4 regions of the Vibrio sp. R10-SG-ISO4 genome follow, and region 1 is predicted to be linked to each of the others. Evidence: predicted binding sites of a transcription regulator. Region 1 holds the regulator's gene; each other region holds the start of a gene.
What was found. Region 1 encodes CRP, which controls carbon source genes, mostly activating them, when cyclic AMP is high. Its sites were predicted from a motif close to TGTGANNNNNNTCACA; they were not measured.
Positions count from the first base shown of each region.

Region 2: the regulator CRP is predicted to act here: its motif matches at 2,155-2,170, upstream of recB (exodeoxyribonuclease V subunit beta).
Region 3: the regulator CRP is predicted to act here: its motif matches at 1,836-1,851, upstream of pyrG (CTP synthase).
Region 4: the regulator CRP is predicted to act here: its motif matches at 1,780-1,795, upstream of cdd (cytidine deaminase).

Region 1 covers NZ_JCBDHJ010000022.1:68,381-72,072, reverse strand. The annotation lists gene astD (succinylglutamate-semialdehyde dehydrogenase) at 1-661, shown strand, start outside; gene AC6R03_RS16275 (DUF1338 domain-containing protein) at 781-1,581, shown strand; gene crp (cAMP-activated global transcriptional regulator CRP) at 1,750-2,382, opposite strand; gene AC6R03_RS16265 (phosphoribulokinase) at 2,640-3,509, opposite strand; gene AC6R03_RS16260 (YheU family protein) at 3,604-3,692, opposite strand, start outside.
Region 2 covers NZ_JCBDHJ010000023.1:37,390-41,081, forward strand. The annotation lists gene recB (exodeoxyribonuclease V subunit beta) at 1-1,978, opposite strand, end outside; gene recC (exodeoxyribonuclease V subunit gamma) at 2,352-3,692, opposite strand, start outside.
Region 3 covers NZ_JCBDHJ010000002.1:43,892-47,583, reverse strand. The annotation lists gene eno (phosphopyruvate hydratase) at 1-28, opposite strand, end outside; gene pyrG (CTP synthase) at 111-1,751, opposite strand; gene mazG (nucleoside triphosphate pyrophosphohydrolase) at 1,924-2,733, opposite strand; gene relA (GTP diphosphokinase) at 2,835-3,692, opposite strand, start outside.
Region 4 covers NZ_JCBDHJ010000015.1:117,563-121,254, forward strand. The annotation lists gene AC6R03_RS09275 (cyclic di-GMP phosphodiesterase) at 1-628, shown strand, start outside; gene cdd (cytidine deaminase) at 778-1,665, opposite strand; gene AC6R03_RS09285 (LrgB family protein) at 1,872-2,549, opposite strand; gene AC6R03_RS09290 (CidA/LrgA family protein) at 2,549-2,914, opposite strand; gene sbcB (exodeoxyribonuclease I) at 2,930-3,692, opposite strand, start outside.

The DNA.
Region 1 (3,692 bases):
TTTGCAATCGGCCTTTATCAGTGCCGGGCAGCGTTGCACCTGTGCGCGACGTCTCTATGTGCCTGTGGGCGACAAAGGCGATGCCTTGGTCAATCGCTTGGTTGCGGCCACACGCAAGCTGCGCGTCGATCAGCCGTTTGCAGAGCCAGCGCCTTTTATGGGCCCACAAATTTCGAAAGCCGCGGCACACTTTATCCTCAACGCACAGGCGAACTTGCAGAGCCTTGGTGGTGTGAGCTTGGTGGAAGCGAAAGCGGGCGAGGCGGCGTTTGTCACTCCGGGGATTATTGATGTCACGGCCATCGATGCGCTGCCAGATGAAGAGTATTTTGGCCCGCTGCTGCAAGTGGTGCGTTATCAAGGTCTTGAGCGCGCCGTTGAGCTGGCCAATGACACCCGCTTTGGCCTCTCTGCTGGACTGGTGTCCACCGATGATGATGAGTGGGCCTACTTTGTTGATCACATTCGCGCAGGCATCGTCAATCGCAACCGCCAATTAACTGGGGCGAGTGGCGATGCGCCATTTGGCGGACCGGGCGCCTCGGGCAACCTTCGCCCAAGTGCTTACTACGCTGCGGACTATTGCGCTTACCCTATGGCGTCGATGGAAGGAGAGCACACCTTGCTGCCTGAGACGTTAAGCCCGGGTGTAGAACTGTAAGACGTACCTTGGGCTCGCTTGGAGCCCAAGGTGTTCGATTCATTGCTAGGTTTGTGATTAAGCCATTCTTTTAAAGAACCAGCTTTACGATTCAGCTTCACGATTAACATGGAGACGTTATGACGCCTGCTCAACTGTTCGATTTACTGTGGCAAGACTATATTTCCCGTCTATGTCCTCAAGCAGCCAAGGTTCATCAGCTTTTAGAAGAAGATGAACCGCTGATCAATGACCATATTGCGCTGCGTACCTTTAACATTGCGCCGCTCGGTATCGAGACATTGGCTGCGCCATTTATTGCGCTGGGTTACCAAGCGTGTGGTGACTACCTGTTTGAGAGCAAACACTTGGTCGCCAAGCACTACGAGCACGCCGATCCGACGTTGCCAAAAGTGTTCATCAGTGAGCTGAAAGTCGAAGAGTGCTCAGCGCCGCTGCAAAGCATTGTCAGCAAGCTGGTGGCACAAGTGGAGGCATCCGCACTGCAAAGCCATGAGTTTTTGTATGCGGGCCGTTTGTGGGATCTCAGCTATGAAGATTTTCAAACCCTCGCCCAAGAGAGTGAGTACGCAGCATGGCTTGCGGCGCACGGCTATGGGGCCAACCATTTCACCGTAAGCGTTAATCAGCTCAAGGCATTTGACGAGGTCGCGGCGGTGAATGAGCACCTGCGCCAAGCGGGCTTTGTCATCAATGAGTCGGGTGGCGAAGTGAAAGGCTCACCAGAGGTACTGCTTGAGCAATCGTCCACCATGGCAGACAAAGTCGAGGTGAGCTTTAGTGACGGTACGCAAGTGATCCCAGGCGGCTTCTACGAATTCGCTAAACGCTATCCGATGAGTAATGGTGAGCTCTACCCGGGGTTTGTCGCGGCGTCAGCGGATAAGATATTTGAGAGTACGGATGGGGGAAGTTCCTAGTGCCTAGTTGCTAGTTCCTAGAGGGGGGCTGGTGAAATGGGTGATGGGTAGTGGGTGATTGGGCTAGGGCCTGGTAAATAAAAAGCCACCGCTGGTAGACAGGGTGGCTTTCTTAATCTTTAAAGGTTTTCTCTAGGAACTAGCCACTAGGAACTCGCCTCTAATACCCTATCGCGTGCCGTAGACGACGATGGTTTTACCGTGGGCGGAGATCAGGTTTTGCTCTTCAAGCATCTTCAAGATACGGCCAACGGTCTCACGTGAACAGCCGACAATCTGACCGATCTCTTGACGAGTGATCTTGATTTGCATGCCGTCTGGGTGCGTCATAGCATCTGGCTGTTTCGCTAGGTTAAGTAGCGTTTGCGCGATGCGGCCTGTCACGTCTAGGAAGGCGAGGTCACCGACTTTTTGGCTCGTCACTTGTAGGCGGCTTGCCATTTGCGCAGATAGACGCATTAGGATGTCAGGGTTGACTTGGATAAGCTGACGGAATTTCTTGAATGAGATCTCTGCAACTTCACAAGGTGATTTAGCACGAACCCAAGCGGTACGCTCTTGATCTTCTTCAAATAGACCAAGTTCACCGATAAAGTCACCTTGGTTTAGGTAAGAAAGGATCATTTCCTTACCTTCTTCGTCTTTAATCAGTACCGCCACAGAGCCTTTGACGATGTAGTAAAGCGTCTCTGCTTTCTCACCGGCGTGGATCAATGTGCTTTTTGATGGGTACTTATGAATATGACAATGTGACAGGAACCACTCTAATGTTGGATCGGTTTGAGGTTTACCTAGAACCATAATATCTCACTTCCTCTGCAGGGTACGCTTGCCGCTTTCCATTTTTGTCGCGCCAGTAAAAGACGCGAAGCCCTGAACAAGGCTTTTTAGGATAAGAGCACTTATTCAATGCTGCAAGCCATCTTTGTTTCGGTTACAAATAGTAGCCTTTTTCAAAAGGGATTTCTTGATTTTAATCGTGTCAAGTTGGTGATTGTTTACGCAAAAATGTGCACATGATCACGGTATGACAAGTAAACGGGTCTTAGGACTGATCGCTAGCCAATTTTACCCGTCTCGATAAGTTGCTGTAGGATAGGTCTGACGATGAGTTCCATCGCAAAACTCATCTTACCCCCCGGCACGACAATGGTGTTGTGGCGCGACATGAAAGAGCCATCAATCATAGCGAGCAGATATGGGAAGTCGACCTGTTTGATGCCGCGCAGGCGGATCACCACAAAGCTTTCATCTAAACTTGGGATGCCTTTAGCGTTAAGTGGGTTGGACGTATCGACGGTCGGCACGCGTTGGAAGTTGATGTGGGTACGCGAAAATTGCGGGGTAATGTAGTTGAGGTAGTCATCCATCGAGCGGACAATCGAGTCCATTACCGCTTCGCGTGAGTGACCGCGATCGCGCGTGTCACGGACGAATTTTTGAATCCACTCCAAGTTCACAATGGGCACCATGCCAATCAAAAAGTCGACGTGTTGGGCGACGTTGACCTCACCATCCACCACGCCGCCATGCAGTCCTTCGTAGAACAGCACGTCAGAATTTTCCGGCAAATCTTGCCACGGCGTGAAGGTACCCGGCATTTGATTGTAGGGCACGGCTTCATCGAAGGTGTGCAAGTAGCGACGAATTTGCCCTGTGCCTTCATTGCCATACTGCTTAAAAAACTCAGACAGCGCAGGGAAGTCGTTCGCCTGCGGACCAAAGTAGCTGATGTGGCGTCCTTGCTCGCGCGCTTTGCGGATCTCGACATCCATTTCTGGGCGCGTAAAGCGGTGGAAACTGTCCCCTTCCACCCAAGCCGGTTTCACGCGCATCATGTTAAACATTTTGCGAAACGCTTCAGAGGTCGTGGTTGTGCCCGCACCGGAAGAACCCGTTACGGCAATAATGGGGTGTTTTGCTGACATGACAAACCTTGTCTTATTCCTTGTCAAATGATGACCAATATAGCATGTTCTATTGATTGATCACGGTATGGCGTTTTTTAACGCACTGGAAATATTAAAACTTTGATTTGAGTTGAATATCCACGCTCTCATGCAGCTCTGAATAGACCACCACCGCTTCACCACTCACCAAGCTCTGACGGA
Region 2 (3,692 bases), on a different contig from region 1:
TAAACTCATTGATCGCGTTTTCCCACTCGTTTTCATCGTTGTTCAAGCTATCGAGTGTGGCCGCATCAAGGGCAAACAGTTCGCTGGCTAAGCACGCTCTTAACGCTCTGTCGTACTCGGGCGTCAGCACCGCTTGCAATAGACGCTGCACATCGGCGGCAACAACAGAACTGAACACACTGTCTCGGTTGGAGAGATAGACACTGGCAATGCCTTGATCGGCCAGCGCTTGTTTGATCATCCGACCTTCATTCCCAGTGCGCACCAACACAGCAATATCACCGGCCTCAATCGCCTGCTCGCCTTTCGCGCCTACCAACATGGCCTCATTATTAGCCGCAGCCTGAAGAATTGTCTGGATCTGGTTGGCCGTCGCACTCGCCATCGCCTCAAGGTACTCACCTTTGGCCAGCGGTTTCTCTTCAGCTTCTTGTAACCAATACGTCAACGCTGGTTGTCGTGTGCCGCTTAAAGTCCAACCTTTGCGCTCAGAACCCGGAGAGGCGTTGACGGGATAAAAAGGAATATCTTGATCGTAGATAAACGGGCTTTTCGGCACTGAAAACACTTGATTGACCGCTGCCACCATATCGGCGCTTGAGCGCCAGTTCGTGCCTAAAGTGAAATGCGACGTCACCTGTTGGCGCGCTTTAATGTAGGTAAAAATATCCGCGCCACGAAACGCGTAAATCGCCTGTTTCGGGTCGCCAATCATAAACAGACCGCACTCAGGGCGATCAAGGTAAATACGACTGAAAATACTGTATTGCAGCGGGTCGGTATCTTGGAATTCGTCGATCATTGCAACGGGATAGAGAGTGCGAATCCGCTCACGCAGTAGCTCAGTATCATCAAGGTCGATCGCCGCAGAAAGCTGAGTCAACAAGTCATCAAACGAGAGCCACTGCTTCTGAGCTTTGGCCGCTGCCAGCATTGTGCGGCAATGCTCTATCGCATGAGCCAACATCGGCGCTTTGAGATCCACCGGGTGAGCGAGGTGGGCTTCAATACGTGCAAATAACGGGTGCTCAGGCGCTTGGCCTTTCGGTGTTTTTTCAAGCAGTGCGTTTTGCGCAAACTTCTCCAGCGCCGTGGGTATCTCATAGTTTGTCGTCGCCTGGGCAGCCCAGGCAGAAACACTCTCTATCCAGGTCGGTAGCGATTTTTTACTGTAACTGCGCTTATTGACGTCTGACTCGTTGATGATCGCCTGCACCTCGTCTTGATGCGCTCGCCAAAGTGCCTTGAGTTCATCAATTTGAGCCAGATTACGCTCATGCAAATCCGCTAAGCTGCCCCGCATTGCAGGCACGCTTAACGCCAAAGGTGCACCAGTCAAATAGTTCGAAATCGCGGCTAACAGCTCATTCGGCGCCCGCCAAATTCGGCGAATTTCACCTGCCAGTTGGGGGGGTAATGGATAGAAATTACGCCGCCAATAATCTGCGACCACTTGCGCTTTTAGATGGCTTTCATCAGTGACAAATTCATTGCTAAATCGACTGCCTGACTCAAACGCATTTTGCGTCAGCATCCGCTGGCAGAAACCATGAATCGTGTAGACGGCGGCTTCATCCATCTGCCTTTCCGCTTGCAGCAATATTTGCGCAGCTTGGGCGTGATCCGTCACCGCTTCAAGCAAAGGCTCGATCACTGGGTCGCTGCTTTGACCACGAGCAAAAGCAAGGCGCGCGTCATGAATACGCGCCCTGATCCTATCGCGCAGCTCCGCCGTGGCAGCCTCAGTAAAGGTCACCACCAAAATCTGATCCACAGTGAGCGGATGCGCGTGCCGAGTCTGCTCGTCGCCATGCCCGAGCAACAAGCGCAAATAAAGCCCTGCAATGGTAAAGGTTTTTCCTGTTCCAGCTGAGGCTTCAATCAGCCGAGCACCATGCAATGGAAAAGTCATCGTATCGAGTGCGGTCGGTGTGATATCACCACCACTAGAAAGAGTGGAACGAGACGATGCGGTCATAAAATTCTGCCCTTTAACTGTACGAGTTCACACATTGGCTCAATGGCACATTGTATGAATTCATGGATGTTTCACCTATCACGATTCAGCTCGACAATATTAGTGCTAATACTCAATGTGATCCGGTTAATAAAACGCTATTTTATCTGTTAACCCCATAAAAATACGGGGAGTTCTGCGATCTTACTCACAGCAGCCTATAGAGTGAGTCGTTAGTATTCGCAGCACGAGTTGAGGCAGTGTGTCTGCCCATCAACCCAACAAATCATGGTCCCTCTGACCTGTGGCCGTACAGCGAACGCCCTACACTATAATGATTTTCTGGCGGCCACTTTACCTTCTGCTATTTTTACTTTTCATTTTCACTGCCCCTCTACGACACATCGGCAGCATCTTGTGCAGCGAGACGAGGTGCTTGAATGACGCGAGCAGCCAATGTACGCACTCGAGCGGCCAGTTCCTCATCCCATTGCGGCCAAATACGACGAATGTAACTGTCGTTGCCTTCGCCACTCGACATGTAGCCATCATTGAACGTATCGGCCATTTTTTTCAGCGATTTGTCTTCATCGTCCACCCACTTTCCGCGACTAAAGCCCGCTTCTATCGCCGCTAAAGCGGTACGGGGGAAATAAGGTAAAGGCTCACTCATGCCTTGGTAGTAAAGACCCACCAGCTCATTGAGTAGTGCGTACGCTTGCTCACGAGACTCTAGTGCAGGGTAGACCAGATGCTGCGCCCCTTCTTTTTTGTCATAGCCGATCAGGTGAGTGCGCAGCGCACGACCACTGGCGGCCATAGCCAAATGATCAAGCCAAGCGGAGAGATAGTCTTGAGATCGAATCCGCCCAGTACGAAAACGCACTAGCCCAGATTGGTACACTTGAGTCAACCAGCCGACCAGCTGTACGGGTTTGCCATCGCCAAGCACATCCAACGTGAGAGTGACTTCATGATCCTCACAAGGCGCTTGACACAATCCGTGCAAGGTTTTCGCTAACTCTTCACTTTGCACTCGGTTGGTTTCAAACTCAATGTCACCAAAAGCGCCAATAGGCAAACGCCCTTCGGCGCGATGCTTCGCCACACATTGCGCCATCAAGCGACTAGGATCGCGATCAGCTAATGTGTGAGCGGTCAGCAGTGTCGTAAGCAGCTCATCGCGCAACTGATAGCTTTCCAGTCCGCCCAGCACAAAGGGCTCTTCATCGTTCATCACAGGTTGCGGAGGCTCAAACGTCACCTTCAAGCGGCGGTTGAAAAAGTACTGAACAGGCAGGCGCCAAAAGCGTTGCAGCTCGACTAAATCCAACTCGAGTGGAAAGTGCGCGCCGAGTAGGTAGTCACTCAACTGACGCTGAAAATCACCACTCTTTTGCCCCTGGCGCAAGGCGGCAGGTAACCACTCTTGAGCGTAACTTGCCCGCTCGCCAATAAACGCCTCAGCGCTGAACGGCACCATAGGATGAGACGTGCTCAAGTGGTGAACAAGGCGCGAGCCGGACTCATCACAGCCTAAACCTGAATCGCCTTCCAAACAGTAGTTTTGATGACAATATTCCATTAACTCAGAGACCAACACCGATGGCATGCGCGGCGTGTTGTCTTGAATGGAGCGCCCGACATAACTGATGTAGAGCGTATCCTGCGCCGATAACAGCGCCTCTAAGAAAAGGTAGCGGTCATCATCACGGCGCGAACGGTCGCCATGCTT
Region 3 (3,692 bases), on a different contig from region 1:
GACCTAGAACTTTAACGATCTTAGACATTAATGTTTCCTCTCGTTCAAATATAAATGTCAAATTTAAAAGGCAGCAGCACAACCTTCGCCGCCGCCCGTATCCTTTTTACTTACTTCTCAAACTCGCCGCGTGAGTGCTGACCAGCGGCTTTCACGAAACCTGCGAATAATGGGTGACCATCACGAGGCGTCGATGTGAATTCTGGGTGGAACTGAGCCGCAACGAACCATGGGTGCGCTGGGTTTTCAATCATTTCCACCAGCTTCTTGTCTGCAGAAAGACCAGAGACCTTCAAGCCCGCTTTTTCAATTTGTGGTCGAAGGACGTTGTTCACTTCGTAACGGTGACGGTGACGTTCATGAATCGTCGCGCTACCGTATAGCTCGCGAGCCTTAGTTCCTTTCTCTAAGTGACATAGCTGAGAGCCAAGACGCATAGTACCACCAAGATCCGACGTTTCGGTACGTTCTTCAACTTTACCTTCACCGTCGACCCACTCAGTGATCAAGCCTACCACAGGGTATTTCGTCTCTTTATTAAATTCTGTTGAATGCGCGCCTTCCATGCCCGCAACGTTACGAGCGTATTCAATCAACGCGACTTGCATACCAAGACAGATACCAAGGTAAGGGACATTGTTTTCACGCGCGTATTGCGCTGCGCGAATCTTACCTTCGATACCACGGTCACCAAAACCGCCCGGTACTAGAATAGCGTCAAGACCGGCAAGCACTTCAACTCCTTTAGTCTCAACATCTTGTGAATCTACGTATTTAATGGTGACGTTCAAGCGGTTTTTCAAGCCAGCATGCTTAAGCGCTTCGTTGACTGATTTGTACGCGTCCGGCAGTTCGATGTATTTACCGATCATACCGATGGTCACTTCGCCCGTTGGGTTCGCTTCTTCATAGATAACCTGCTCCCATTCAGACAGGTCTGCTTCTGGAGCGTCGATACCAAAACGTGCACACACAAGATCATCAAGACCTTGCGATTTGATCAGTTGAGGGATCTTGTAGATCGAATCCACATCCTTCATCGAAATCACCGCTTTCTCAGGAACGTTACAGAAAAGGGCAATTTTCTTACGCTCGTTCGCTGGGATCATGCGATCGCTACGACAAACCAGAATATCAGGTTGGATACCGATAGAGAGCAGCTCTTTCACTGAGTGCTGAGTCGGCTTGGTTTTCACTTCACCCGCCGCAGCAAGGTAAGGGACTAGCGTCAAGTGCATGAACATCGCACGTTCACGGCCGAGTTCAACAGCAAGCTGACGAATCGCTTCCATAAACGGCAATGACTCGATGTCACCGACCGTACCACCAACTTCAACGATAGCCACATCGTGCCCTTCAGAACCGGCAATAACACGGTCTTTGATGGCGTTAGTGATGTGAGGGATAACTTGAATGGTGGCACCTAGGTAGTCACCACGACGCTCTTTGCGAAGCACGTCTGCGTAAACACGACCGGCAGTAAAGTTATTGCGCTTAGTCATCTTGGTGCGAATGAAACGCTCATAGTGACCAAGATCTAGGTCGGTCTCTGCGCCATCTTCCGTGACGAACACTTCACCGTGCTGAGTTGGGCTCATGGTGCCCGGGTCAACGTTGATGTAAGGGTCAAGCTTCATCATGGTCACTTTAAGACCACGAGCTTCTAGAATAGCGGCTAGAGATGCAGCTGCAATACCTTTACCTAGAGAGGATACAACCCCGCCAGTAACAAAAATGTAATTTGTCGTCATGTTTAACCTGAAATTGGTTGAATGAGGGAAATGGAATTCTTCTGGACGGGACGAAAATATACCAGAAGACCCTAACCGCCACAACGTGAAATCTATCACACTGTGATTTTTTCTTTTTTGCTTCAAATCAAATTCACACGACGGCTGACTGTACTCAGACGAATTCGCGTGATTACTCTGAGCGAGTATTTTTTTCCGCCGCTTTTACTTCATCCCACAGAGCATCAAGCGCCTCTAAGGGTAACTGTTCTAGCGTCTTATTCTGCGCCGCAACGCGTGATTCTACGCCTTTAAAGCGACGCACAAACTTAAGATTCGCCTTACTCAATGCCGATTCTGGGTCATGACCGAGGTGACGAGCAAGATTCACCACCGCAAACAGCAAATCACCGAGCTCCATCTCGACCTTGTCATCTTGCACCGAGACTTGGACCGCTTCCGCGACGACTTCATCGACCTCCTCGCGTACTTTATCCACCACGGGTCCTAAAGTGTCCCAATCAAAACCCACTTTGGCGCACTTTTTCTGAATTTTTGTAGCACGAGAAAGCGCCGGTAGAGAAGCTGGTATTGAGTCTAGGATACTTTGTTCATTTTTGCCTAGTTGCGCTTTCTCTTTGGCTTTTTCCGCCTCCCAATTGGCGTTAATTTCCTCGTCGCTGGCAAACTCCGCTTGACCAAAGACATGCGGGTGACGGCGCGTGAGTTTTTCATTCACTGTGTCGACCACCTCAGAAAAATCAAACAATTGCTGCTCTTTAGCCAGTTGACTGTAGAAAATCACCTGGAACAACAGATCGCCAAGCTCTTCTTTTAGATTGGTCCAATCGCGGTTGTGAATCGCATCCACCACTTCATAGGTTTCTTCAATGGTGTGCGGCACTATGGTGTCGAAAGACTGCTTTAAATCCCATGGGCAGCCGTGTTCTGGATCACGCAGCTTGGCCATGATTTGCTCTAATTGTTCAATTGGATGACTCATGCCTCTCCCTCACAAAATGAAAAGGTGAGCAGCATAACCACTCACCTTCGAACTGTTGGTCGCGCTTAACGCGCATTGTCAATAATTGCTACGGATTCCGGTTAGCCCAAACGTTTAACGCTCATCACGTCTCGGATCTGTTCCACACGTTTGATCACCCGTGATAACACCTCGATGTTGTTCACTTCAAGATCAAAATCCATGATCGATAACTGTTTACGGTAGTCGACGCGATTCTTCATGCTGGTCACTTTGATTTTCTCATTAGCAAACAGCGTAGTGATGTCTTTTAACAGCCCACCGCGCTCCATCGCCTCAACACGGACGGTGAGAATGTAGGAGCCCACAAAACCGCTGCCCCAAACGGTATCAATAATACGTTCTGGTGCATGGTGCCTTAACTCATCAAGCTGCTCACAATCGGCGCGATGTACTGAAATGCCACGGCCCTGGGTGATATAACCGCAGATTTCATCGCCCGGGATTGGCTGACAGCATCGAGCGAGGTGAGTCATCAAGTTGTCGACCCCTTCGACCACAACCGCATCCTTCTTAGGGCGGCTCTGAGCCGGCGCTTTGTGCTCTGCTTCTTGGAGCTTTTCTAGTGCTTGCTTGTCTTCTTCTTCAGCGGTGGGCTTGTTCACCAACGCATTGATATGATTAATGATCTGGTTAATCCGCAAATCACCACTGCCCACCCCAACAAACAGTTCATCGGTCGAGTTAACGTTGAAGCGCTTCAGCGAGTAACGCTCGGCGTCTTTTAACGTCGCACCAATTTTCGCCAGTTCCACCTCGAGAATCTCGCGCCCCGCCTCGAGGTTTTTCTCACGAGACTGCTTGCGGAACCAAGCATTGATCTTCGCGCGTGCTCGCCCTGAGGTCACAAACCCCATCGACGGGTTTAACCAGTCGCGCGATGGGTTGGGCTCTTTAGCGGTAATGATCTCCACTTGATC
Region 4 (3,692 bases), on a different contig from region 1:
CGGCATTATTCATGATGTGGGCAAAGTGAAGGTGGATGATAAGGTGCTGCACAAACCGGCACGCTTAACACCGGAAGAATTTGAGCACATGAAGCTTCATCAAGTGTTTGCGAAAGATATGATCATGTCCGTGACTGGGCTCAGTGATGTGAGCCGTGATGTCTGTCTGATGCATCACGAAAAACTGGACGGCAACGGCTACCCGAATGGCCTTAAAGGGGATGAAATTCCACTGCACGGTCGCATGAGTTGCATTGTGGATATCTACGATGCCCTCACCGCGGATCGCGTCTACAAGCGTGGAATGAGCTCGGCAGAGGCGTTTAAAATTCTATTGAGCCTCACGCCCAATCACCTCGATCGTGACTTGGTGTATAAGTTCATCAACTGTATCGGTATGTACCCAGTGGGGGCGTTAGTCGAACTCAGTGATGGGCGAGTGGGCATCGTCTGGACATCCAATGAATCTGAGCCGCTGAAACCGGAAGTGAAGTGCTTTTACTCGCGCAAGAACAAGCGTTATGTTGATGTGGCTTTTGTCGATCTCAAGCGCAGCAGTGTCAAGATTGCCAAAGCGATTGCGCCAAGTCAGCTAGAAGTGGATGCGACGCCGTTCTTTGACGTTTGATGCATCGATAGTGAGCCGCTACTTTTCGTTGTAGGCAGAATAGGTCTTCGCAGACAACACTGCCACCGTAAACAGAAAAAGCGCCTTTTACTCACGTTATGTGGATAAAAGGCGCTTTATTATCGAGCACAATTTGTCGGCGCTAAAGCTTAGATCGCAAGATAGGTCAGCGGAATATCTGGTCCTAATACTTCAAGGGTCGCTTGCGTGTCGGCGAGGTGGCTGATTCCGCCTTCGGCCATCTCTGCCAAGGCACCAGATTCAATGTCGCTGAAGGATTTACCGGCCATCAACAGTTGAATTAACGCGACTTGCAGTGGTGGCAAGCTTGGGTTGAACGCAGCGTTTTCAGCGTACGCACCGAGATAGGTCGACCCATCGGTGGTTTTGAGTGCGACACCGCTCAGGTTGTGAGTGTAAGGTGAGTGGCTCATATTCAGCGCTTTCAGAGCCGCTTGTACCAACTCGTCACCGTCTTCACTGTGATAGCCGTGATTGACCTCAGACATCAAACCCGACTCAATGCCGAGATCGCTAGGGCCAAAGGCTTCTGGCAGATAATCGTGCAGAGTCTTGCCTTCACGTTCAGGCAATTGAACCGTGAGTTCTTTTGCCGTCGACAGTTCATTCATAAACTGACGACAGTGGCCACAAGGGCTGTAGTTGATGGTGATGTCAGAAATGCCTTGCTCGCCTTTCATCCACGCGTGGCTGATGGCACATTGCTCGGCGTGTACCGTTTGACCGAGTTGCACACCGGCAATCTCAACGTTGGCACCGAAATATAAGCGACCCGTTAAGCCGCGCACAATCGCGCCCACGTAGAATTTAGACAGGGGGGCGTAGGAGAACGCCGCCGCGACAGGCAAGAGCATCACTCGCGTATCAGCATCGTTTTTACCGCTGATGTTTTTAAACTGCTCAAATTGGTCGGCTGACAGGGTGGCATCAAATGACTCGCTCAGCACGATGGGTTTGAGGTAATCGGCAACGTCGCTAGGGAGCTGTGTCAGGGCTTGTTCTATGCGGCTGGTCATAGTGAATCCTTTGTTGTTATTTCAGAGTCAAGCTCGATGCTAGGGAAAACATAGCTAGGTTGTTGACATCTTGTGATACTGGACAATCATTCTATGCGACGCACCAAACAATACAGTGATAAAAATCACACTTACGTTTGTAACGAGTGCAAATTTGCTGATAGATGAGTGATGTCACACAATTCTGGCGCACTGTCTAGCCGCAGCTAGTGCGATAACCAGAGTGCCAGAGCAAAAAATGACGGTGCCAATATGGAGGTGATCACGCCACATACCACCAGAGCCAGAGAGCTAAACGCCGCATCTTGCGCGTTTTTCTCCGCACAGGTCGCGGTGCCAAGGGCATGTGAGACAGTGCCCATGGTCAGACCCTTTGCAATTGGGTGGGTGATGTTTAACAGCCCATAGATAGGGTAGGCAAAAATCGCCCCAAACAAGCCGACCAATAGCACCAAAATCGCTGCAATCGCGGGTTCGCCACCCAAATGGCTAGAGACTTCCATCGCAATCGGTGTGGTTACCGATTTGCCGAGTAAACTGGCGATCAAGGTTAAGTCGGTGTCTAGGCTAACGGCAATCAGACTGGCCGTCGCCATTGACAGGACGCTACCCACGCCGCATGCCAACATAATGATGCGCCAATTGGCCCGAATTTGAGGGAGCTGCTCATACAGTGGGTAGGCCAAGGCCACAACCGCAGGCTGCAGCAGGAGATTGATCCAGTGATTGCTTTCGTAATAGGTTTCAAAAGGAACGCTCAGCCAAGTCAGAAGCGGGATAAGAACCGCTAGGCTGACCAGCAGCGGGTTCATTAACGGTGAGTTGACTCTACTGCACACCCAACGCGCACTCAAAAACACCACCACAGTCACGAGTAGCCACATCATTGGTTGCCTCGCTTAAGCAGGCGATCGAGCATCCAGCCCAGAGAGATGAGGACAATCGCCGTGCCACCAATCGCACTTGCCAGAATTGGCCACGCATTGTGGTAGAGCAGATCGAAGTGTTCCATCAAGCCGACACTGATGGGCACAAACAGCAGTACCATATAGCGAATAAACAGCGTCGCACCGGGTTTGACCCACTTTGAGGGCACCAAGCCGCTTGCCATCAAGCAGAACAAAATAAGCATGCCGATGATGCTGCCGGGAATCGAGGTCTTCAGCCATTGCTGAATATTAAGACCGGCGATCAGGCAGAGAAAAATCAAGCCAAATGAGATGAAGTAGTGCAATAAAGTACGAGGCATAAGAGCGGTGTTGCCTTAAGAGACCAACTGTTGAACGTATTGATAGACCGATTTTAAGATAGCGACTTTCTTTTCGTCACTTTCATGTTCATGAACTAAGTTTTCCAGATTGATCATGTAATTTTCAATGCGACTTTCGAAGTACTCGCGGCAATGCGCCGCCCACTGCTGCTGCTCTTTTTCATCCAATGTCCATGGGTAGTGGCGTGCGCGGTAGCGAAATAGTAGCGGGGCGATGCGTGGATCACTGAATTCAATGTCTAGACCTGCGAGTTGCTGCGGTTCAGTTTGGCGAATGATCTCCATGGCTGCTTTGTCGGCAGGAGAAAAGAAACCGTCATACAACTGAGTATCCACGTCGGATGACGCGGCGTACTCTCTTTCAATACTGTACAAGCCAATCAACTTTTCGCGGATTTCTGGGTGTTGGCGAAGCGTGGCTAGGTTTTGTAAGCACTGCTCGCGGTCGATGCCAATATGAGCGGCATTGTCCGCCGTGAGGGTTTTCGCAGGGGCGAGAATTGGGCACTTATTGAGATGCACCAGTTTGACCGGCACGGGCAGTTCATCTGGCCCTAGGTCGTCTCGCTTGGTGTACAAACGCGTGTTGAGTGCGTCGACATCAAGATCCAACAGTGGCTGAGGATCTTTGGCTAAGTCCACCATGATAACCGCGTTTTGGTTGGTCGGGTGCCACGCCACTGGAACCATCCAACTGGTGTATTGGCACTCTCGGCCTAACATGCCGGAGACGTGCATCAAGGGGGTCATGTTGACA